Regions from separate parts of the Bacillus sp. FAU18 genome, predicted to be linked through region 1. Evidence: riboswitches for the same ligand, from Rfam matches in the RefSeq annotation. Region 1 holds a riboswitch; each other region holds the start of a gene.
The links. A riboswitch is a leader RNA that binds a small molecule or an ion and turns the genes downstream of it on or off. The one in region 1 is predicted to bind thiamine pyrophosphate.
Positions count from the first base shown of each region.

Region 2: it holds a riboswitch for thiamine pyrophosphate, as region 1 does, so the genes downstream of both, tenA (thiaminase II) here and thiU (HMP/thiamine ABC transporter substrate-binding protein ThiU) in region 1, are expected to answer to the same signal.
Region 3: it holds a riboswitch for thiamine pyrophosphate, as region 1 does, so the genes downstream of both, thiT (energy-coupled thiamine transporter ThiT) here and thiU (HMP/thiamine ABC transporter substrate-binding protein ThiU) in region 1, are expected to answer to the same signal.
Region 4: it holds a riboswitch for thiamine pyrophosphate, as region 1 does, so the genes downstream of both, thiC (phosphomethylpyrimidine synthase ThiC) here and thiU (HMP/thiamine ABC transporter substrate-binding protein ThiU) in region 1, are expected to answer to the same signal.

Region 1 is NZ_JBVYHZ010000003.1:664,919-671,084, reverse strand. Features, by position in the region: gene AC0OMU_RS03815 (PepSY domain-containing protein) at 1-386, opposite strand, end outside; gene ykoH (two-component system sensor histidine kinase YkoH) at 383-1,747, opposite strand; gene ykoG (two-component system response regulator YkoG) at 1,751-2,437, opposite strand; TPP riboswitch at 2,539-2,651, shown strand; gene thiU (HMP/thiamine ABC transporter substrate-binding protein ThiU) at 2,748-3,350, shown strand; gene AC0OMU_RS03795 (ECF transporter S component) at 3,352-3,951, shown strand; gene AC0OMU_RS03790 (ABC transporter ATP-binding protein) at 3,938-5,581, shown strand; gene thiX (HMP/thiamine ABC transporter permease ThiX) at 5,556-6,166, shown strand, end outside.
Region 2 is NZ_JBVYHZ010000003.1:516,412-522,577, forward strand. Features, by position in the region: gene prpE (bis(5'-nucleosyl)-tetraphosphatase PrpE) at 1-559, opposite strand, end outside; gene AC0OMU_RS02920 (monovalent cation:proton antiporter family protein) at 792-2,636, shown strand; TPP riboswitch at 2,698-2,806, shown strand; gene tenA (thiaminase II) at 2,885-3,595, shown strand; gene tenI (thiazole tautomerase TenI) at 3,570-4,187, shown strand; gene thiO (glycine oxidase ThiO) at 4,171-5,280, shown strand; gene thiS (sulfur carrier protein ThiS) at 5,280-5,480, shown strand; gene thiG (thiazole synthase) at 5,477-6,166, shown strand, end outside.
Region 3 is NZ_JBVYHZ010000004.1:987,804-993,969, forward strand. Features, by position in the region: rRNA gene AC0OMU_RS16190 (23S ribosomal RNA) at 1-1,050, opposite strand, end outside; rRNA gene AC0OMU_RS16195 (16S ribosomal RNA) at 1,221-2,770, opposite strand; TPP riboswitch at 3,235-3,336, shown strand; gene thiT (energy-coupled thiamine transporter ThiT) at 3,436-4,014, shown strand; gene AC0OMU_RS16205 (N-acetyltransferase family protein) at 4,056-4,577, opposite strand; gene floT (flotillin lipid rafts scaffold protein FloT) at 4,595-6,124, opposite strand; gene AC0OMU_RS16215 (NfeD family membrane protein) at 6,145-6,166, opposite strand, start outside.
Region 4 is NZ_JBVYHZ010000003.1:230,156-236,321, forward strand. Features, by position in the region: gene spo0M (sporulation control protein Spo0M) at 1-752, opposite strand, end outside; gene AC0OMU_RS01415 (hypothetical protein) at 894-1,097, shown strand; gene AC0OMU_RS01420 (spore coat protein) at 1,182-1,454, opposite strand; partial or broken gene AC0OMU_RS01425 (Type 1 glutamine amidotransferase-like domain-containing protein) at 1,492-2,186, shown strand; TPP riboswitch at 2,255-2,362, shown strand; gene thiC (phosphomethylpyrimidine synthase ThiC) at 2,495-4,267, shown strand; partial or broken gene AC0OMU_RS01435 (BBE domain-containing protein) at 4,307-4,495, opposite strand; gene senS (transcriptional regulator SenS) at 4,791-4,988, shown strand; gene katA (catalase KatA) at 5,015-6,166, opposite strand, start outside.

The DNA.
Region 1 (6,166 bases):
GTATAAGTGGCAACTTGACTTTGCCGTGTTTGTTTTTTGATCGTTCCCGGCACCCGCTCAAGCGCAAGATGCTCAGCTTCTTTTTCTGTCATGGCAGATGGATTCACTGCTTTTACTCTATTCATTGAAAGAATGTCAGCCGATATTGCATCTGCTTTTACAAAGTAAGTTCCCTTTGGATTTTCAAGGGTTATATCATATGTTTTTTTATCCTTTGATTGTTTTGCTTTCGTGACCTTGCCTTCATAGGAGGCTTCGACTTTTTTTACGACAGTCTCCTTTGACAGTATGTTCTCATGGGTTTGCCGAATGATGAGAAACGTACAGATGATGACAACTAAAATGGCTGCTGCAGCAAAAGATACTGTTTTTATTGTTTTCGTCATCGGCCTCCCCCATTCTGTTCGCTGAATTGCATGGTGACAGCTGTTCCTTGTCCCGGCTTGCTTTTGACAGACAGCTCAATGCCATGCTCATCAGCGATTTGCTTGGCAATGGAAAGGCCTAAACCCGTTCCGCCTGTTTTTCTGTTTCGTGCCTCATCTGCCCGGTAGAACCGTTCGAACAAATGCGGGATATGCTCATCAGGTATTCCGATGCCTTCATCCCTCACTGATAGAAACGGCCGTCCATTCCTCGTTCCGGCTGACATCTCAATAGGCTTTTCACTATACTTGATTGCATTATCAAGCAAAATGGTCAACAGCTGCTTGATGCGTTCTTCATCAGCCTTTACAAGCAGGCTCTCTTTATCTGTTTCAAGCAATATGTCACGCTGATAAACGGACTGGAGCGTTTGCATAACCGCGCGCGTCGCTCCAATCAGATCGATTGTTTTCAGATCAAGCTCGAGTCCTTGATGGCTTTTGGCCAGCGCCAAAAGCTGATTGGTCAGTTTTTTCATATGCACCGCTTCTGAGTGAATGGCTTCTATCGACTCCTCAAGCACCTCCGGCTTTTTTGCCCCCCACCGCTTCATCAGGCTGCTGTAGCTTTCTATAATAGTGAGCGGGGTTTTCAATTCGTGTGAAGCATCTTGAACAAATTGCTGCTGTTTATCATAGTGCTCCTTCAGCATCATTGCCATTTCATTAAATGTCAGCCCCATTTGATACAATTCATCGTTGGACTGTCCTTCTAAAGAAATCGTTTTAAATTCTTTGTCTCGCTGTATGTCTTTCATTGTGATCATTAATCGTCTGATCGGATTGATGATTCGGCGGGCTAGCAAGCTGCCGGCAAAAAAAGAAGCAATGCAGACAGCAGCACTTGCAGCGATTAAGATGATTTTCAACAGAAACAGACTCTCTTCTGTGTTCTCCAGTCTTTCAACCAGCTGAAGAGACACCACTTGTCCATCGGTCCAAATCACCGGAACAGCAGCCTCGGCAAACAGCTTGCCGTCATGTTTCCTCACATCTGCCGTTTCTCCGCTATGAAAAGAGAGAGGAAAATCTTTATAGGCTTTTTCTTTTGTGATCGTCATAACGGCTTTTTGATCACCATTCACTACACGCACCATGCCATTTGCCGGAAGATAGGCCTGCAGCATATCCTGCAAAGCCACTCCTTCTGTTTCAGCGGCACGCAGCGCTTCGGCAATGTTATCCGTCTCATCAGCAAGCCGGGCCGCATCCTTTGATGTCAGCGCAGACGAAAAAATGAGATATACTGCGGTATGAACCAAAATTAATAAAATCAACAGTGATATTGATGTGTATAGATGAATCTTGGTCTTCAGCTTCATCGTTTACCCCTTAATGGCATAGCCGACCCCGCGAATCGTATGGATCAGCTGTTTTTCGTAAGGATAGTCCAGTTTTTTTCTGATGTATCTTATGTAGACGTCCACGACATTTGTATCACCGATATAATCAAATCCCCATACCGAGCTTAGAATTTGCTCCCGTGTCAGCACTTGCTGCGGATGCTTTAGCATATAGACGAGTAAATCAAATTCCCGCGGCGTTAATTCCACCTCTTTGTCTCCGCGTCTCACTTCACGGGTTTTTTCGTTCACCCGCAAATCGTCATATGTAAGAAAGGTGCCGATATCTTCCGTTTTTGTTCCATTTTGTCGCAGCGCCGCCCTGATTCTCGCAAGCAATTCCTCGATTTCAAACGGCTTGGTGACATAGTCATTCGCACCGATATCCAGACCTGTTACCTTATCAGGAATACTGTCTCGCGCCGTTAATAATATGACCGGTGTCTGCGGATCCGTTTTTCTCAAGCGGCGCAGCACTTCCAGTCCGCTAAGCCCCGGAAGCATGACATCAAGAAGCACCAAGGAATACCCGCCTTCCGCTGCCGCATCCAGACCTTCTGTGCCATTGTGTTTGATGGTGACGCTGTATCCTTCATATTCCAATTCAAGCTGTAGAACCCTGGCGATTTTTTCTTCATCTTCCACAATTAATATGTGTCCTTTTTCCAAATTTGATCATCCTCTCCCGTCCCTATATGAAAAAAATGATTTCGTTGTTTACAAAATGATTCTTATCATCTATTATGATGTCAAAATAAAAAATTGTATACGGAAAGCACTAGGGGTGCTGTTTTGGCTGAGATAAAGCGCGAAAGAAACGCGCTTTGATCCCTTATGACCCGATCTGGATAATACCAGCGTGGGGAAGTGCAGGTTGACCGAATGGTGTATTTTTTTGTGCGCTTAATCGATCTATGACTGCATATTCCCTTAGGATATGCAGTTTTTTATTTTACCAAAAAAACAGGAGGTCGGAGAAATGGAGCATATTTGCGGTACAAGCAGAATCGCCGGTTTTCGCTTCTCTTTATATCCGATGACGGATGATTTTATCAGTGTGATCAAGTCTGCGCTGAAAAAAACAGATACATCCAAGGTTTGGACGAAAACCGACCATATCAGCACGGTGTTACGCGGATCGATTGATCATGTATTCGATGCTGCAAAAGCCATTTACCTTCATGCAGCAAACAGCGAACAACACATCGTCATGAACGGCACGTTTTCCATTGGATGCCCGGGTGACACACAGGGGGATACATATCTTTCCAAAGGTGATAAGCGTGTCAATGAAGATGCTGTCCAAGGCTTGAAGGCGGAAGCGCCGTGCCAATTTGCCCTTTATCCAATGAACGAGCCGGATTATATGGGATTGATTATGAAGGCTGTCGACATTGCAAAAGCCCAAGGCACTTTCGTACAGGGTGTCCATTACGCGAGCGAGCTTGACGGGGATGCGCATGACGTATTCAGCACATTGGAAGCCGTTTTCCGCATGGCCGAGCAGCAAACAAACCACATCACCATGACTGTGAATCTTTCGGCTAACAGTCCATCAAGAAAAAACAGAAAGCAGGGATAACATGAAAAGCTGGAAAGTAAAAGAAATTGTCATCATGTCGGTTATCAGTATCGTATTTGCCGTTGTTTATTTATTATTTACACATTTCGGAAACGTGCTTGCAGGTATGTTTGGGGCAATCGCCTATGAACCGATTTACGGCATTTGGTTTATCGTTTCTGTGATCGCCGCGTACATGATTCGAAAACCGGGTGCGGCGCTCGTTTCTGAAATCATTGCCGCTCTCGTTGAGTGCCTGCTGGGAAATCCGTCTGGCCCGATGGTCATCGTCATTGGCATTGTTCAAGGACTCGGGGCTGAGGCTGTGTTTCTTGCAACACGCTGGAAAGCATACTCTCTCCCTGTCCTTATGCTGGCCGGTATGGGGTCTTCAGTAGCCAGCTTTATCTATGATCTCTTTGTTTCTGGCTATGCAGCCTATTCACCAGGTTATCTGCTCATTATGCTTGTGATCCGCCTCATTTCCGGCGCGCTTTTGGCGGGGCTTCTCGGAAAAGCTGTCAGCGACTCTCTCGCTTATACAGGTGTGTTAAACGGAATGGCACTCGGAAAGGAACTGAAAAAGAAACGGAAGCGGGCGTCAGAACATGCAAGCCTTTGATGAGCTTCTGACGGTTGAGCAGCTCAGCTTCTCTTATGAAGAAGACGAGAAACCGGTTTTTCAAGACATTTCGTTTGAGCTTCAAAAAGGAGAATGTGTTTTATTATTAGGACCGAGCGGATGCGGTAAAAGCTCGCTCGCCCTTTGTTTAAACGGTCTATATCCGGAGGCTTGCGACGGCATTCAGTCCGGACATGCATTTCTATTTCAAAAGCCGGTCACAGATGCTGAAACCTCCGAAACGATTGCTCAGCATGCCGGGGTCGTTTTTCAGGATCCTGATCAGCAGTTCTGCATGCTGACGGTGGAGGACGAAATAGCGTTCGGGCTGGAAAATCTGCAAGTTCCAAAAGAAGCAATGACAGAGAAAATCAACGCCGTATTAGAAAAATTACGCATTACCCATTTAAAAGAAAAAACGATCTCAACCCTTTCAGGAGGACAAAAGCAGAAAGTGGCTCTCGCCTGTATTTTGGCGATGGAGCCTGAGCTTATTATTTTAGATGAGCCGACCTCTCTTTTAGACCCTTTCTCAGCACGGGAGTTCGTTCATCTGATGAAAGATCTTCAGCGGGAAAAAGGTTTCAGCCTCCTCGTCATTGAGCACCAGCTTGATGAATGGGCGCCTTGGATTGAGAGAACGATCGTGCTCGACAAATCAGGCAAAAAGGCGCTGGATGGCCTGACGAAAAATCTATTTCAGCATGAAGCGGAGACACTAAAGAAATTGGGCATCGCCATTCCAAAGGTCTGTCATCTGCAGGAAAAGCTGAGTATGCCGTTTACTTTATCAAAAGAGATGCTGTTCAAAGAGCCTATTCCTGCCGGGCATGCCAAAAAGAAGAAAGCCCCTTCTGGGGAGAGTGTGCTTGAAGTCAGCAGCCTTTCGTTCGCGAGAGGACCGCAGGCGATTTTCAAAGACATCAGCTTTTCGTTGCGCGAAGGTTCTTTAACGGCGCTTGTCGGTCCGAACGGAACTGGAAAATCGACGCTCCTATCAGTTTTGGCCCGTCTCATGAAACCGCAAAGCGGCAAAATCCTTCTTAATGACCAGCCGCTGCAGAAATATAAAGAAAAAGAATTGCGTAAACGGATGGGATTTGTTTTTCAAAACCCTGAGCATCAATTCGTCACCGATACGGTGTATGACGAGCTTCTGTTCGGCCAGAAAGCAAATGCTGAAACTGAGAAAAAAGCGCAACACCTGCTGCAGCGTTTTGGTCTTGCGCATTTGGCTGATCATCATCCGTTTGCGATCAGCCAAGGGCAAAAACGGCGACTGAGCGTTGCTACTATGCTCATGCATGACGTAAAGGTTTTATTATTAGACGAACCAACCTTTGGCCAGGACGCCCGCACAGCGGCTGAATGCATGGAAATGATTCAGCGTATCAAGGCAGAGGGAACCGCTGTCCTTATAATTACACACGATATGGAGCTAGTCTCTTCGTATGCTGACAGCGTGCTTGTGCTTCACGATACGGGCCTGGCCTTTGACGGATCTCCAGCGCAGTTGTTTTCTCAAGAAACAGGGCTTGTCCAAAAAGCAAAGCTCACCCTTCCCCTTCTATATGAATGGATGGCATATCAAGAGGAGGTGCGTGATGAAGCAGCCGTTACATCTCATTAATCCGACTGTGAAAGCGGCGGCGGTTTTTTGTTGTGTCGTCATGCTGTCGTTTATTTACAACCCTTACACTCCGGCATGTTTTTATATCATCATCGTTGCGGGCGTTCTACTGGCGGCCGGAATCCCATTGAAAAAATGGCTGTTGTTTACGATTCCGTTTTTGATTTTAGCATTCGGATGCGTGTGGACAGCCGCAGTTTTTGGAAAGGTGCCGACAACACCGGATAATTTTTTGTTTCAAGCAGGCCCTATCTCAATTAACAGCGATAATGTGTCTGTCGGCATCTCTCTCGGGTTTCGTATTTTATGCTTCTCCGCCTTATCGATGATGTTTGTTTTTACAACCGATCCGATTTTATTTATGCTGAGCCTTGTCCAGCAGTGCAGGCTCTCACCAAAGCTCGCGTACGGTGTCATTGCAGGCTTTCGCTTTCTTCCGCTGCTAAAGGATGAGGTCCAGCTGATTCAGCAGGCTCATAAAATCAGAGGAGGAGCGGCGGAGAGCGGCATCATTAATAAAATCAGTGCGTTAAAACGATATACCATACCGCTATTGGCAAGCGCCATCAGAAAAGCGGAACGGAC
Region 2 (6,166 bases), 150 kb from region 1:
AAGCCTTTCCATTATAGGCTGCCGCCCAATCACGTCTGACGGGTCTGCCGTCCGGATATGTTTCACCCGTCACGTCACCGTAAAGCACAAAGTCCTTCACTCTGCGGGTATATTTGCCGATATCGTCAGCTCTTATGCCAGCATGGGCGACAACTAATTCTCCATTATGTAAGATGTCGTAAAGCGGCGCTGTTTCGTACAGCTTCATAAACTGTTCACTGACTGCTTTTCTCTCATCTTTGGAAAGTTCCTCAAGCTCTGCCGCTGTTGTTTCGAGACCATGCATCACTTTTACCGGATTTCCTTTTAAGTAACGATATAATTTATTGCAATGGTTTCCCGGGACATAACGTACAGCGCCTTTTTCGTAAGCGCCTGCTACAAATCGGATGACCTCTATCGATTTAGGCCCTCTGTCAGTTAAATCTCCGGCAAAAACAAGCACCCTGCCTTCTTCGTGGACAGGTACTCCATTTTTGATTGTATAGCCAAGCTTCTGGATTAATGCAGTCATTTCGTCATAGCAGCCATGAATATCGCTGATGATATCGTAAGCCATGCGGTATCCTCCTTACCGATTGTTTTATTTATTATGAAGCAAAGTGTTGTGAGTCATCACAAGCTTTTATGTGCAAATTATAGAAGAATCATTTTCTAAACAGGATTAAGACCATATTACTTTATTTTTCATCATCACCCTTGTTAAAATCGCGTTATGTTTTTTAAAAATGAGGTTTTGTTCTTTGAGTGAGAACTGGCATAACCCTGATCTAAAGAAGGAGGTTCTTATTATGGCGCATACATCTGTCGCATCTTTAGTTGTTGTACTTATCGTTGCATTTTTGACACCCATCCTTTTGCATCGGTTTAAACTCAGCATCCCGGTTGTTGTTGCTGAAATCATTATGGGGCTGATTATTGGGAAAAGCGGCCTTAATTTAGTTGTGGAGGGTGACACCTGGCTCCAGACACTTTCTATGCTCGGATTTATCTTTTTAATGTTTTTAAGCGGGCTTGAAATTGATTTTTCATCGTTTGAGAAAGGGAAGAAAAAGCAGTTCCTGCCGAATGGCAAGGAAGCGCCGAATACGTTTGCTGCGGCATCTATTATTTTTGTCGGCATTTTTATTTTATCATTGCTCTTGTCCTATGGGTTCGTCTTGGCTGGATTTATCCAAAATGCTTTTTTAATGACCCTGATTATTTCAACGATATCGTTAGGCGTTGTCGTTCCAACATTAAAAGAAGAACGGATCATGAATTCAAATATCGGGCAGATTATTTTGCTTGTTGCTGTTATTGCTGATTTGGCCACGATGATTCTTCTTGCTGTTTTTTCTTCTTTATACGGAGAGGACAGCGGAAACATGTGGCTCCTGATGATTCTGTTTGCGGCCGGAGTGGTGCTTTACTTTTTCGGCCGGGTCTTCAAACATCGCTCTTTTGTTCAATCCATGTCAAAAGGGACGATCCAGATCGGGACGCGTGCCATTTTTACGTTAATCATTGTACTCGTTGCCCTGTCTGAATCACTTGGGGCGGAAAATATTCTCGGCGCTTTCTTAGCGGGGGTTCTTGTTTCCCTGCTTTCGCCAAACAAAGAACTTGTTCAGCAGCTGGACTCATTCGGTTATGGGTTCTTAATACCGATTTTCTTTGTGATGGTCGGTGTGAAGCTTGATATTTGGACTCTTTTCCAGGATAAAACAATTTTAATCATGATTCCGCTCCTGCTGCTGGCGCTGTTAGTCAGCAAAATCATTCCTGTCATGTACTTAAAGAAGTGGTATGATAACCGAACCATTTTCGCGTCTGGTTTCTTGCTGACATCAACGCTTTCGCTCGTGATTGCTGCTGCAACAATCGGCCAGCAGCTTCACGTGATCAGTGCAAATATGTCAGGAGCGCTAATTTTAGTAGCCGTCATTGCAAGTATTTTTACGCCGATCTGTTTTAAAAAATTATACAAACGGGAAGAGCAGCCGGAGGAGAAAAAGACGATTACGTTCATCGGCGCCAATCAAATGACTTTGCCTGTTACACTCGAATTGCCAGAGGAAGAGTATGACGTGCGTGTTGTACACGTCTACCAAGAGAATGCGGAGGAAAAGCTGTCAGAATCAGTGTTTGCTGTTGAAACAATTTCTGACTATGAACACGAGACGCTTGAATCACTCGGCATTTTTGAAACGGATATCCTCGTTGTGGCGACAGGAAATGAAGATATGAATGCAGACATTGCATTACTTGCAAAAGAAAAAGGCACAGAAAGAGTCATTGCAAGCGTAGGATCACCGGAGCATGAAGCAGCTCTGAAGGAGCAGGGAATCAGCATCTTTTCTATTCTGCTGTCGACAAAAACGCTGCTTCGCGCACTGATAGAAGCGCCTGGCGTCATGAAGCTGCTCACGAACCAAGAGTCTTCGCTGTATCAAATTAATATGGAGAACAGTAAATATGATGGTGTCATTTTACGGGAATTCCCTTTAACAGGTGACGTCATCTTTGTCAGGATTTTCAGAGGTGTGGACAGCATCGTTCCTCATGGGGATACTAGGCTGAAACTGGGAGATCGCTTAATTGTCACCGGATCTCGGGGATACGTAACGGATCTTAAGAAAACATTGGAAGGATAAATCTTGACCAAATAAGGATTCGTGTTAATATAGAGGTGCAGAACAATTCAATATGTATTCGTTTAACCACTAGGGGTGTCCTTCATAAGGGCTGAGATAAAAGTGTGACTTTTAGACCCTCATAACTTGAACAGGTTCAGACCTGCGTAGGGAAGTGGAGCGGTATTTGTGTTATTTTACTATGCCAATTCCAAACCACTTTTCCTTGCGGGAAAGTGGTTTTTTTATTTTCAGAGGGGGAATGATTTGTGAAGTTTTCAGAAGAATGCCGCAGCGCAGCCGCAGAATGGTGGGAGGGGAGCTTTGTCCATCCGTTCGTTCAAGGAATCGGTGACGGAACGCTTCCGATTGACCGTTTTAAATACTACGTACTTCAGGATTCCTATTACTTAACGCATTTTGCAAAGGTGCAGTCATTTGGCGCAGCTTATGCGAAGGACCTTTTTACAACGGGGAGGATGGCAAGCCATGCCCAAGGTACATATGAGGCGGAAATGGCGCTTCATCGCGAGTTTGCCGAGCTGTTGGAAATCAGCGAGGAAGAGCGTAAGGCGTTTAAGCCGTCTCCTACGGCGTACTCTTATACATCCCATATGTACCGTTCGGTTTTGAGTGGGAATTTCGCTGAAATCTTAGCGGCCTTGCTGCCATGCTACTGGCTCTATTACGAGGTTGGTGAGAAATTGCTGCATTGCGATCCTGGGCATCCGATTTATCAAAAGTGGATTGGGACGTACGGCGGTGACTGGTTTAGACAACAGGTTGAGGAGCAAATCAACCGCTTTGATGAGCTGGCGGAAAACAGCACGGAGGAAGTGCGTGCCAAGATGAAAGAGAATTTTGTCATCTCCAGCTTCTATGAATATCAATTTTGGGGAATGGCCTATCAAAAAGAAGGCTGGTCGGAGCGCGGCATAAAAGAGGTGGAGGAATGTGGAGCTTCACGCCATAACGGATAACTGCAAGCCGGTAGAAGAGCTAGCGAGAACCATCATTTCGATTCAGAATGAAGTTGATTTTATTCACATTCGGGAACGCTCAAAATCGGCGGCAGATATTCTGAAACTGCTCGAGCTTATTTTTGAAGGCGGTATAGATAAACGAAAACTGGTGATGAACGGGCGCGTGGATATTGCGCTTTTCTCTACTATTCACCGCGTGCAGCTGCCAAGCGGCAGCTTTTCACCGAAGCAGGTCAGAGCCAGATTTCCACACCTTCATATCGGGAGGTCGGTGCATTCACTGGAGGAAGCGGTTCAAGCAGAAAAGGAAGACGCGGACTACGTGCTGTTCGGCCATGTGTTTGAAACGGATTGCAAAAAGGGTCTTGAAGGCAGAGGAGTATCTTTGCTGTCAGATATCAAACAGCGGATTTCCATCCCGGTTATAGCCATCGGGGGGATGACGCCGGACAGGTTAAGAGACGTAAAACAAGCAGGGGCAGACGGCATTGCTGTTATGTCAGGAATTTTCTCTTCCGCTGAGCCCTTGGAAGCAGCCAGACGATATTCCCGCAAGCTAAAGGAGATGCGCTATGAAAAGGCATTATGAAGCAGTGGTGATTGGAGGCGGAATTATCGGTTCCGCGATTGCTTATCATTTGGCAAAGGAAAACAAAAGCACCGCATTGTTTGAAAGCGGAACAATGGGCGGCAGAACGACAAGTGCCGCTGCCGGAATGCTGGGCGCCCATGCCGAATGCGAGGAACGTGACGCGTTTTTTGATTTCGCCATGCACAGCCAGCGTCTGTACAAAGGTCTTGGAGAAGAGCTTTATGCATTATCTGGTGTGGATATCAGGCAGCATAACGGCGGTATGTTTAAGCTTGCATTTTCTGAAGAAGATGTGCTGCAGCTGAGACAGATGGACGATTTGGACTCTGTCAGCTGGTATTCAAAAGAAGAGGTGTTAGAAAAAGAGCCGTATGCGTCTGGTGACATCTTTGGTGCATCTTTTATTCAGGATGATGTGCATGTGGAGCCTTATTTTGTTTGCAAGGCATATGTGAAAGCAGCAAAAATGCTTGGGGCGGAGATTTTTGAGCATACGCCCGTCCTGCATGTCGAACGTGACGGTGAAGCCCTGTCCATCAAGACCCCTAGTGGAGACGTATGGGCTAATCATGTTGTCGTTGCCAGCGGGGTGTGGAGCGGAATGTTTTTTAAACAGCTCGGACTGAACAATGCTTTTCTCCCTGTAAAAGGGGAGTGCCTGTCCGTTTGGAATGATGATATCCCGCTGACAAAAACGCTTTACCATGACCATTGCTATATCGTACCGAGAAAAAACGGCAGACTGGTTGTCGGCGCGACAATGAAGCCGGGGGACTGGAGTGAAACACCGGATCTTGGCGGATTGGAATCGGTTATGAAAAAAGCAAAAACGATGCTGCCGGCTATACAGAATATGAAGGTGGATCGTTTTTGGGCGGGACTCCGGCCGGGAACAAAGGATGGAAAACCGTACATCGGCAGACATCCTGAGGACAGCCGTATTTTATTTGCGGCTGGCCATTTCAGAAATGGGATCCTGCTTGCTCCCGCAACGGGCGCTTTGATCAGTGATCTCATCATGAATAAAGAGGTCAACCAAGACTGGCTGCACGCATTCCGAATTGATCGCAAGGAGGCGGTTCAGATATGATGCTACAGCTGAACGGTAAAGACGTGAAGTGGGAAAAAGACACAGGTACAATTCAAGACCTGCTGGCGTCGTATCAGCTTGAAAATAAAATCGTTATCGTGGAAAGAAATAAAGAAATAATCGGGAAAGAACGCTATCACGAGGTTGAGCTTTGTGATCGTGATGTCATTGAAATTGTCCATTTTGTAGGAGGCGGATGAGCATGTTAACAATTGGCGGAAAATCATTTCAATCAAGATTGCTGCTGGGCACAGGGAAATACCCATCGTTTGACATACAAAAGGAAGCAGTAGCTGTTTCTGAGTCTGATATTTTAACATTTGCTGTGCGGAGAATGAACATCTTTGAAGCATCTCAGCCGAATTTTCTGGAACAGCTTGATTTATCCAAATATACGCTTCTGCCGAATACAGCGGGCGCCAGTACTGCTGAAGAAGCGGTTCGGATTGCAAGGCTGGCAAAAGCGTCAGGCCTTTGTGACATGATTAAAGTTGAAGTCATCGGATGCAGCCGTTCCTTGCTGCCTGACCCTGTTGAGACATTAAAAGCGTCTGAACAGCTTCTTGAAGAAGGCTTTATTGTGCTCCCGTACACGTCGGATGACGTTGTGCTGGCGAGAAAGCTGGAAGAGCTCGGCGTTCATGCCATCATGCCGGGTGCATCTCCGATTGGATCGGGACAAGGAATCTTAAATCCTTTGAATCTGTCATTTATTATTGAACAGGCGAAAGTGCCGGTCATCGTGGATGCTGGAATCGGCTCGCCTAAAGATGCGGCATACGCAATGGAGCTTGGAGCGGATGGCGTACTGCTCAATACGGCTGTATCGGGCGCTGACGATCCTGTGAAAATGGCTCGTGCCATGAAGCTCGCGGTGGAAGCAGGA
Region 3 (6,166 bases), on a different contig from region 1:
ACCTTAGCTGGCGGTCTGGGCTGTTTCCCTTTCGACTACGGATCTTATCACTCGCAGTCTGACTCCCAAGGATAAGTCATTGGCATTCGGAGTTTGACTGAATTCGGTAACCCGGTAGGGGCCCCTAGTCCAATCAGTGCTCTACCTCCAAGACTCTTACCTTGAGGCTAGCCCTAAAGCTATTTCGGAGAGAACCAGCTATCTCCAGGTTCGATTGGCATTTCACCCCTACCCACACCTCATCCCCGCACTTTTCAACGTGCGTGGGTTCGGGCCTCCATTCAGTGTTACCTGAACTTCACCCTGGACATGGGTAGATCACCTGGTTTCGGGTCTACGACCACGTACTCATGCGCCCTATTCAGACTCGCTTTCGCTGCGGCTCCGCATCTTCTGCTTAACCTTGCACGGGATCGTAACTCGCCGGTTCATTCTACAAAAGGCACGCCATCACCCGTTAACGGGCTCTGACTACTTGTAGGCACACGGTTTCAGGATCTCTTTCACTCCCCTTCCGGGGTGCTTTTCACCTTTCCCTCACGGTACTGGTTCACTATCGGTCACTAGGGAGTATTTAGCCTTGGGAGATGGTCCTCCCGGATTCCGACGGAATTTCACGTGTTCCGCCGTACTCAGGATCCACTCAGGAGAGAACGAAGTTTTGACTACAGGGCTGTTACCTCCTATGGCGGGCCTTTCCAGACCTCTTCATCTACCTCGTTCTTTTGTAACTCCGTACAGAGTGTCCTACAACCCCAAGAGGCAAGCCTCTTGGTTTGGGCTGATCCCGTTTCGCTCGCCGCTACTCAGGGAATCGCATTTGCTTTCTCTTCCTCCGGGTACTTAGATGTTTCAGTTCCCCGGGTCTGCCTTCTCATATCCTATGAATTCAGATATGGATACCACTCCATTACGAGTGGTGGGTTTCCCCATTCGGAAATCTCCGGATCAAAGCTTGCTTACAGCTCCCCGAAGCATATCGGTGTTCGTCCCGTCCTTCATCGGCTCCTAGTGCCAAGGCATCCACCGTGCGCCCTTTCTAACTTAACCGTTAAAAAGAATCACTATGTGATATCTTGTGTTACTAATTGAATGTGATGTCTACTGTTATCTAGTTTTCAAAGAACACGTTTCGAAGGAATGATCCTTCAAAACTAAACAAGACAGGGAACGTTCTGTTTATAAGACCCAAGGTCTTATATTCCGTATAATATCCTTAGAAAGGAGGTGATCCAGCCGCACCTTCCGATACGGCTACCTTGTTACGACTTCACCCCAATCATCTGTCCCACCTTCGGCGGCTGGCTCCTAAAAGGTTACCTCACCGACTTCGGGTGTTACAAACTCTCGTGGTGTGACGGGCGGTGTGTACAAGGCCCGGGAACGTATTCACCGCGGCATGCTGATCCGCGATTACTAGCGATTCCAGCTTCACGCAGTCGAGTTGCAGACTGCGATCCGAACTGAGAACAGATTTGTGGGATTGGCTTAACCTCGCGGTTTCGCTGCCCTTTGTTCTGTCCATTGTAGCACGTGTGTAGCCCAGGTCATAAGGGGCATGATGATTTGACGTCATCCCCACCTTCCTCCGGTTTGTCACCGGCAGTCACCTTAGAGTGCCCAACTGAATGCTGGCAACTAAGATCAAGGGTTGCGCTCGTTGCGGGACTTAACCCAACATCTCACGACACGAGCTGACGACAACCATGCACCACCTGTCACTCTGCCCCCGAAGGGGACGTCCTATCTCTAGGATTGCCAGAGGATGTCAAGACCTGGTAAGGTTCTTCGCGTTGCTTCGAATTAAACCACATGCTCCACCGCTTGTGCGGGCCCCCGTCAATTCCTTTGAGTTTCAGTCTTGCGACCGTACTCCCCAGGCGGAGTGCTTAATGCGTTAGCTGCAGCACTAAGGGGCGGAAACCCCCTAACACTTAGCACTCATCGTTTACGGCGTGGACTACCAGGGTATCTAATCCTGTTCGCTCCCCACGCTTTCGCTCCTCAGCGTCAGTTACAGACCAGAGAGTCGCCTTCGCCACTGGTGTTCCTCCACATCTCTACGCATTTCACCGCTACACGTGGAATTCCACTCTCCTCTTCTGCACTCAAGTTCCCCAGTTTCCAATGACCCTCCCCGGTTGAGCCGGGGGCTTTCACATCAGACTTAAGAAACCGCCTGCGAGCCCTTTACGCCCAATAATTCCGGACAACGCTTGCCACCTACGTATTACCGCGGCTGCTGGCACGTAGTTAGCCGTGGCTTTCTGGTTAGGTACCGTCAAGGTACCGCCCTATTTGAACGGTACTTGTTCTTCCCTAACAACAGAGCTTTACGATCCGAAAACCTTCATCACTCACGCGGCGTTGCTCCGTCAGACTTTCGTCCATTGCGGAAGATTCCCTACTGCTGCCTCCCGTAGGAGTCTGGGCCGTGTCTCAGTCCCAGTGTGGCCGATCACCCTCTCAGGTCGGCTACGCATCGTCGCCTTGGTGAGCCGTTACCTCACCAACTAGCTAATGCGCCGCGGGTCCATCTGTAAGTGGTAGCCGAAGCCACCTTTTATGTTTGAACCATGCGGTTCAAACAAGCATCCGGTATTAGCCCCGGTTTCCCGGAGTTATCCCAGTCTTACAGGCAGGTTACCCACGTGTTACTCACCCGTCCGCCGCTAACATCAGGGAGCAAGCTCCCATCTGTCCGCTCGACTTGCATGTATTAGGCACGCCGCCAGCGTTCGTCCTGAGCCAGGATCAAACTCTCCGATAAATGGATCACAGGTTAAGTTCACCGCATCCTGCGGCGACACCTGTGTGACCTGCGTCGTGCAGGTCCTAGTTTGACTGACTACGCACATCGCTGTGCGATTTATAAAAATGAATTAACAGGTACGTTTTATCTTGTTTAGTTTTCAAAGATCATTTCGTTACTTCTCAATGAAGCAGCTTTACTAATATAACATTCAGCTTCTTTTTTGTCAACAACTTTTTTCAAGTTGTTTTGAAGCATCTAGTTTGTGTCCGCTGTGCATCAGCGACGTTTAATAATATAACACCTGTATTTATTTATTGCAATAGTTTTTTTAAAAAATCTATAAAACAAATAAACTATAATCCTCGCCATGATTTCTAAAGCGTGTGTATCATATAACTTTCTTAAAAGAACATATACATCAGTCATGTGATCTTGTTGTTTTTTTTGTTTTCTTGTATAGTAGAAACGAACTAAATACTGATGACCACAAGGGGAGCATTAAAGCTGAGAGTGAGCGGTTTCGTTCTGACCCTTTGAACCTGTTAGTTAACGCTGGCGTAGGGATGTGGCAAAGTCAAATGAATTGCAGATCGTAAAGCAGTGCGTGGAACTTTTCTCATCCTTCCGCGTGCTGCTTTTTTGTTGTCCTTTTGGTTGTCTGTCAATGGAAGGAGATAGATATGAATCAATCTAAGCAACTGGTTCGCCTTATTGAAATTGCCATTATGACAGCAGCAGCCGTTATTTTAGACATTGTCTCAGGAATGTTTCTTAGCATGCCTCAAGGAGGCTCGGTCTCCATCATGATGATTCCGATCTTTTTAATTTCGTTTCGCTGGGGTGTCAAAGCAGGTCTTACTACAGGTTTGTTGACAGGTCTAGTACAAATAGCAATCGGAAACTTGTTTGCTCAACATCCTGTACAGCTATTGTTAGATTACATTGTCGCTTTCGCAGCAATCGGCATAAGCGGCTGTTTCGCTTCTTCTGTCCGTAAAGCCGCTGTATCAAAAACAAAAGGGAAATTGATTGTTTCAGTGGTCAGCGCAGTTTTCATCGGCAGTTTGCTGCGCTATGCCGCGCATGTCATTTCAGGAGCTGTGTTTTTCGGCAGCTTTGCTCCAAAAGGAACGCCGGTATGGATTTATTCTTTAACTTATAATGCGACTTACATGGTTCCTTCATTCATTATTTGTGCAATTGTCCTATGTTTATTATTTATGACAGCACCCCGTTTGCTTAAAAGTGACAAAGCGTAAAAGTGACAATCCCCCAGCGAATTCCGCTGGGGGATTGTTCGTTATCTGTTAAGAAGTGTTTTTAAAGCTGAAAGATCCGGCCAGCCAAGACCTACTTCTTTCAGTCTTACTCCGTCAATTTCAAAGTTGTCCTCCGCTACTCTTTCAGGTGAATAGGCCTGATAAAATATAATCGAGGGATTCTGCTCAATAACCCAAACAAACATACTTGAAAAACCATGTTGAAGCAAAAACTCCGCTCCTTTTGCTAAGAGCGCCCTGCCTGCACCTTGCCGCTGGCGCTCTTCCACAAGATAAATAGCGTATAACTCGCCGTCATAGCCTTCTTGTTCAGATCGAATAGGTCCAAATGAAGCAAAGCCGAATACTGAACCCATTTCGTCCTGAGCAACAAATACTCCCTTTAACGAGCGACTTTTCCATTTGTCTTCAAATTCCTTATAGTTCAGGCTGTTTAAATAATCAATCGGGATAATTTCGTGGTATGTTGTCCTCCAGCTGTCTACATGCACTTTTGCAATGTCCTTTATATCCTCTAACTTCGCTTCACGTACAGTTACCATACGGTTCTGCCCTTTCCTTACTCTGATTTTTGGATCGTTTTGGCTTCTTTGATTTCATTTGTTAATTCATTAATGCTTTGTTTTACGTTTCCTTTTCCTGAAAAGTTCTCAAGCATTTCTTTTACATCAATTCCTGAGGATGCTTTTAAACTTTCTTGCAGACTTGACATTAAGTTCGTCGCATAGCTGGTTACTTTGTTTGCTCCGCTTGATTCACCGCTTCCTCCTGTATCGACAACGGTGATTTTATCAATATTTGAAAGAGGTGCCGCTGCTTGTTTCGCGTATTCCGGAAGCATTTTGACAATCATATCGAAAATCGCCGCCTGCCCGTACTGTTCAAAGGCAGCCGCAATTTTCTCTTTTGCTTCCGCTTCTGCAAGACCTTTCAGGCGGATAACCTCTGCCTCTGTCTCTCCTTTCGCTTTTTCCGCTTCTGCTTTTGCTAGCCCGTCAATTCTTACTTTTTCCGCCTCAGCCTTTGCCATTGCTTCAATACTGTACTTCTTGGCATCGGCTTCCGCGAGCTGTTTGGCTTTCTCTGCTGCTGCGGACTGCTCAACAGAATAACGGTCTGCATCGGCTTTTTTCTTTACCTCTGAGTCGTATTGACGTTCACGGCGAAGAATTTCTTTTTCTTCTAGTTCTATTTGTTTTTGGCGTTCGATAATTTTAACCTGCATTTCCTGCTCTGTGACTTGCTGGCGTGCTCTGGCAGTCTCTAAATCATATGCTTGGTCGGCATTCGCTTTTGCCGTATCTTGTTCTCTGCGGAATTCAGCCATTTTGAGCTGATTGAGTTTTTCAGCTTCAGCGATTTCCGTCGCCCGTTCAAGTTCTGATTTTTTTGCGTCTTTATCGGCTTCTGCCCGCTTAATTCGTGTTTCTTTATCAGCCTCTGCTGTTGCGATATCAGCATCGCGTTTTACTTGGGCAATTCTCGGTTTCCCTAATGATTCAAGATAACCGTTTTTATCACGAACATCTTTAATGGTAAACGAGACGATTACAAGCCCCATTTTCGCGAGATCCTGTGAAGCGACACGCTGCACCTCTTGAGAGAATTTTTCTCTGTTTTTATAGATTTCTTCTACTGTCATTGAGCCGAGAATGGAACGAAGGTGGCCTTCTAAAACCTCCCGCGCTTCCTGCTCACGGTCGTCTTTTGATTTCCCTAAAAATTGTTCGGCCGCTGTAGCGATTTCTCCTATAGAACCGCCGATTTTAATAATCGCAGTTCCATCGGCCATTACTGGCACTCCTTGTTCTGTATAGACTTCAGGTGTCGAAACATCGAGTTTGCTTGATAATAAGCTTAGCGGCTCTGCCTGCTGGAAGACGGGAAGGACAAAGGTTCCTCCGCCGCGGACGATTTTAATACGGTTGCCGCCTTCATCGACATGAACATTTTTATTCCCCAGATAGCTCCCTGTTACAATTAACGCTTCATCAGGCCCTGCTGTACGATACTTCGTAATAAACACAGCTATTAGTGCAATTAATAAAAAGAATACAACTCCGATGATCATTATAATCGGCATTGTCATATCAAATTCCTCCTTTTATGTTAAATGGGTTCATGCGGAGTA
Region 4 (6,166 bases), 430 kb from region 1:
TCTTCTAGCACCTCTTCTAGCTCTTCTGTATCTTCAAGCTCTGATTGGCTGAAACGGACGCGTACAAGCTGTTCTCCGTCATTATACATCTCTTCCAGCCACCCTCGGAGTCCTCTAGCTCTGCGGTCGACTTCGAAAATGATTTCCAAACCGTCTTCGTCTAAAAGGAAAATGAGCTCTAATTCATCAAGCATCTGACGATAATATCCGGAAGTCGGAACGAATTCGAATTCTTGAACGAACGGAAGACGACGCTGGAAGTAGGGCGCTTGTTCGCAGTCTGCTTCGTTAAGACGGAAGCCCAGGTTTTCGATTGCTTCAAGCACATTTTCAATCCAAGGGTGCGCTTCAACGAAAATGCGGTCATGATCGGATTTATCGATACCGCCTTGAATGTCAAGGTCTGTCACCACGGCAACCTCTACTTTCCCTACAGTGATCGGCGTATCTAGAGGCAGAGTGAATGTGAACGGAAATTGATGCTCTTCACCAGGCTGAATGGTAAATGAACCAGTGACCCGGAAAGAATGAATTGTAGCGTATTTCCGGTGCTCTTCATCGTCTTTTACAATGACATACCGTGTGCTAAGCTGTAAATCGATATAACGGATGTCCTGAGCGATTTTTCCGCCTTTGACATGTACCGTTCCCCGTACTTCTTCTCCTGGAAAATATGCGTCTTTTTCTAAAATTGTATCTACTTTTGCAGCTCCAATTCCGGCACTTGCCGCAAGCTTTTTAAAAAATGACATGTTAGATCTTCCCCTTTTTCTTTTTTCTCAACAGATATACGTAAGAAGGAGGAAAAAAGATTCGTTTAATTCATACTTTTTTCCTATTATTCGTCTCGGCCTAGGGACAGACTAAGAATAATATTGAAAATAAAGGAGTGGATGGAAGTGAATAAAGAAAGTTTGGTTGCAGATGAATTACACAGAATGTTTTTGGCTGGTGAGCTGCAAATCACAGTAGAGGAAGATATAAACAATATTTCCGAAAGGCTGAGAAACGGCGATCTCAGTTTAGACCGATTAAGCGGTGAAGACGCGTTTATAAAAGAAACGGTAAACGAGGCTTTAAGAAGAGTGGAGCAATAAAAAAGAGACGGCATCTCATCTTTGAGATCCCGTCTCTTTTGGTGGTCTTTGCTGTAAGATAAAAGCGAATCGATTTGAAATTGCTCACCCGAGCCACCCCTTTTCTAACAGAAAATCTGACAGTTCATCTTGGAGATGAATGGCTGTATCTAATTGATCATGCAACGCTCTTCTGATGTGGGGATTTTCGGCTTCTGTTATTGCGACAGTGTATTTGTTAATGCTGGTTTTTATTGTTGTTAACAAATCAAGAATATCTTTGGGGCAAAGACTTTGTTCAATGGGAAACCACCTCCTTTGTTTTTTTAGCAGCTCCTGATAAGAAAGTATTTGGCTTTGTTTCTTGCTTCTATACAAAATGCTATAATAAGCAACAAATTTGTTGGGGGGTGTGATGATGAAGCAGATTATTGCGATGGGGGGCGGGGGTTTTTCGATGGAGCCGGATAATTTGTCCCTCGATCAATATATCCTCAATCAATCAAAACGAGAGCAGCCTCGTATTTGTTTTTTGCCGACGGCGAGCGGAGATTCCCAAAACTATATTCAGCGGTTTTATCATGCATTTCAAACACTGGATTGTGTGCCGTCTCATTTATCTTTGTTTAAGCCGCCATCAACAGATTTAGCTTCTTTTGTTATGGAAATGGACGTGATTTATGTTGGCGGGGGAAATACGCGGAATTTACTTGTGTTATGGAAAGAGTGGGGCTGGACCATATTCTCAGGGAAGCATGGAAGAACGGTGTGGTCCTAGCTGGATTAAGTGCCGGTGCGATCTGCTGGTTTGAAGAAGGGGTGACAGATTCAGCCGGACCGCTGACAGGTTTGAAAAGTTTAGGTTTTTTGCAAGGGAGCTTTTGTCCCCATTATGACGGGGAAAAGGATCGGAGACCGGCATACCACCAGTTGATATCTAACAAGTTCTTATGCAGTGGCTATGCAGCGGATGATGGGGCTGCTCTCCATTTCATAAATGATCAGCTGTTTCAAACCGTGAGTTCAAGAGCGGGTGCAAAGGCATATCGGGTGATAATGGGGGAACATGAAGTATCTGAAATCCCGTTGCCGGTCAAATATTTGGGATGAATTAGCTGAATATTTTCTATATTCCTCTTTTTTTCAGATTGGTTTTATGTTAAGATGAGGGCGAAATCAATAGTTACTGGGGGTGCCCGCTTTCGGGCTGAGAGGGAAGGTAAGCTTCTTAACCCTTTGGACCTGATCTGGTTCGTACCAGCGTGGGGAAGTAGAGGAATAGTTTTTGTTATTGTCGTGCTGGGCAATAATATGTTTCTTTCTGACTGTAACCGGGTTCATTTATATGAATCCGGTTTTTTGTGCTGGTTATGGGCTTGATTTTGTCCTTTCAAACGTAGAGAGGGGAAGGAAAAGTAATGCAAAACAATTCAGTGCAGCAAGCCAACATTTCCATTATGTCAAGTTTTTCAGGTAGCAAGAAGGTATACGTGGAGGGTTCTTCTTCGGACATCCAAGTGCCGATGAGGGAGATCCTATTGAGTCCGACGACGGGATCGTTCGGCGAAGAGGAAAACGCGCCTGTGCGTGTCTATGATACAAGCGGACCGTATACGGACCCTGGAGTAACCATTAATATTCAAGAAGGATTAAAGCCGCTCCGCCAAAAATGGATCACAGAGCGCGGTGACGTGGAAGAGTATGAAGGTCGGGCTATAAAACCAGAAGATAACGGTTATAAAAAAGCAAATCCAAACGTAAGCTACCCAGGATTAAAGCGGAAACCGCTGAGGGCGAAGGCAGGTCAAAATGTTACTCAAATGCACTATGCAAAAAAGGGGATCATTACACCTGAGATGGAATTTATCGCCATTCGTGAGCATGTGTCTCCTGAATTCGTCAGAGACGAGGTAGCCAGCGGCCGGGCGATTATTCCTTCAAACATTAATCACCCTGAAAGTGAGCCAATGATTATCGGCCGGAATTTTCATGTGAAGATTAATGCAAATATCGGGAATTCAGCGGTTACGTCATCCATTGAAGAAGAAGTGGAAAAAATGACGTGGGCCATCCGCTGGGGAGCAGATACAATGATGGATCTCTCTACCGGAAAAGATATTCATACGACGCGTGAATGGATTATCCGCAATTGCCCCGTGCCTGTGGGAACTGTTCCGATTTATCAGGCGCTTGAAAAAGTAAACGGCGTAGCGGAGGATTTAACGTGGGAGATTTATCGTGATACGCTAATCGAGCAGGCAGAGCAGGGAGTGGATTATTTTACGATTCACGCGGGTGTTTTGCTTAGGTATGTACCGCTGACTGCCAAACGGACAACTGGTATTGTGTCACGCGGGGGAGCGATTATGGCGCAGTGGTGTCTGGCTCATCATCAAGAAAGCTTTTTATACACACATTTTGAAGAAATATGTGAGATTATGAAAACGTATGATATTGCTTTCTCTCTTGGGGATGGTTTGCGTCCCGGATCAATTGCTGATGCCAATGACGAAGCGCAGTTTGCTGAATTAGAGACGCTTGGAGAGCTGACGCAAATTGCCTGGAAGCATGATGTTCAGGTGATGATTGAGGGGCCTGGACATGTTCCGATGCATAAAATCAAAGAGAACGTCGATAAACAAATGGACATTTGTAAAGAAGCGCCTTTTTACACATTGGGGCCGCTGACAACGGATATTGCCCCGGGATATGACCATATTACTTCAGCGATCGGAGCGGCGATGATCGGTTGGTACGGGACAGCAATGCTTTGTTATGTAACGCCGAAGGAGCATTTAGGGCTGCCAAACCGTGATGATGTTCGTGAAGGAGTCATTACATATAAGATTGCTGCGCACGCTGCAGACCTTGCAAAAGGGCATCCTGGGGCGCAAATCCGGGATGATGCGTTATCGAAAGCCCGTTTTGAATTCCGTTGGCGGGATCAGTTTAATCTATCTCTTGATCCAGAGAGAGCGCTTGAATACCATGATGAAACCTTGCCTGCTGAAGGAGCAAAAACCGCTCACTTTTGTTCCATGTGCGGTCCGAAATTTTGCAGCATGAGAATTTCACAGGATATTCGGGATTATGCGAAGAAAAACGATCTCAGTGAAGCAGAAGCCATAAATAAAGGATTAAAAGAAAAAGCAAAAGAGTTTGTCGATACGGGAAGCAATTTATATCAATAAAAAAGATGAAGATGGAGAATGCTCCATCTTCATTTTTTTTTAGAAAAACAGAGAGCGTCGAAGCGGCGGAATACTCTGTTCAAAGCGGAAAACATTTTCTGGATCATATTTCGTTTTGACACGGCGGAGTCGTTCAACGTTTTCGCCGTAATATGTTCTTGGCCAGTTTCTGATTTCGATATCTGGCCAATTTACGTAGTCTCCCATCGTTTCTTTCGATAGTCCGGATCATCCCGTGTTACGATACGTCCGGTCAATTTTGTCTTTTCCACACTCCCACCTCTCTTTCTCTCGTATTCTAGTTTCTCTAGCTTATGCGTTAGGGGAAAAGAGTGTATAAGGAAAAAGCGGGGATGCAATCTGATACAGTGTCAACACTCTCAAAAAAATAGTTGACAGGTCGGTATTGTATGAATTAACATGGTCAGTACAAATTTTTCAAATTTATCGCGCTGATCGGAACACCGAAGGCTCTTATCGTTTAGATAAGGGCCTTTTTTGTATGAAAAAGGAGGGATTATTGATGGGAGTCAAAAAAGAAAAGGGGAGAAAACGATTCAGGAAGCGAAAAACCTACGGGAATCAGATTTTGCCGCTTGAGCTGCTGATTGAAAAAAACAAACGAGAGATTATAAACAGCGCGGAGCTAATGGAAGAAATTTATATGAAGATTGATGAGAAGCATACGCAATGTGTAACTAAATATAAAAAAACCCGCTGATTACAGCGGGTTTTTGCATTTCTACATTAAGCATCTTTTTTAATCGGCAATCCAAGGCCTTCTGCCACGCGTTTTCCGTATTCAGGATCCGCTTTGTAGAAGTGCTCGATTTGGCGCAGCTTGATTTCTTCTTTTTCTACCGGCTTCATAGCATTAACGATATTTTCAACAAGGCGGGTACGTTCATCTTCACTCATTAAACGATACAGATCACCGGCTTGAGTGTAGTGATCGTTGTGATCGTAGCTTACGCTGTCAGCGATACCTTGTACCGGATATGCTGCTTGCTTATCCTCAGGTGACTCTTTTGGACCGCCGAAGCTGTTAGGCTCGTAATACACAGATCCGCCGCCGTTATCGTCAAAGCGCATTTGTCCATCACGCTGATAATTGTTTACTTTGTTGCGTGCGCGGTTGATTGGCAACGCTTGATGGTTTGCACCGACACGGTAGCGGTGTGCATCATGATAAGCAAACAGTCGGCCTTGAAGCATTTTATCCGGTGAAACATCAATACCGGGCACGAGTGTTCCAGGTGAAAATGTCGCTTGTTCTACCTCTGCAAAGTAGTTTTCCGGATTTCTGTCTAGAACCATGCGTCCGACCTCGATTAACGGATAGTCTTTCTGAGACCAAACTTTTGTGACATCAAACGGATCGAAACGGTACGTGTTTGCATCTTCTAAAGGCATGATTTGCACATATAGTTTCCATGCAGGATAATCACCGTTTTCGATTGCATTGAAAAGGTCTTCTGTATGGTAATCAGGGTTTTCACCGGCAATTTTTGCTGCCGTATTGACATCAAGGTTTTTCACGCCTTGTTCCGTTTTAAAGTGATATTTAATCCATACGCCTTCGCCATCGGCATTTGTCCATTTGAATGTATGGCTTCCGAAGCCGTGCATGTGGCGAAGTGTTGCAGGAATTCCGCGGTCAGACATCAGGATTGTCACTTGGTGAAGTGACTCTGGTGAAAGTGACCAGAAATCCCATACAGCCGTAGGGTTTTTCAGGTGTGTTTTTGGATCTCTTTTTTGTGTATGGATGAAATCAGGGAACTTAATCGCATCGCGGATAAAGAATACAGGCGTATTGTTGCCGACGATGTCGTAGTTTCCTTCTTCAGTATAAAATTTAACAGCAAATCCGCGCGGATCGCGAACTGTGTCAGCAGA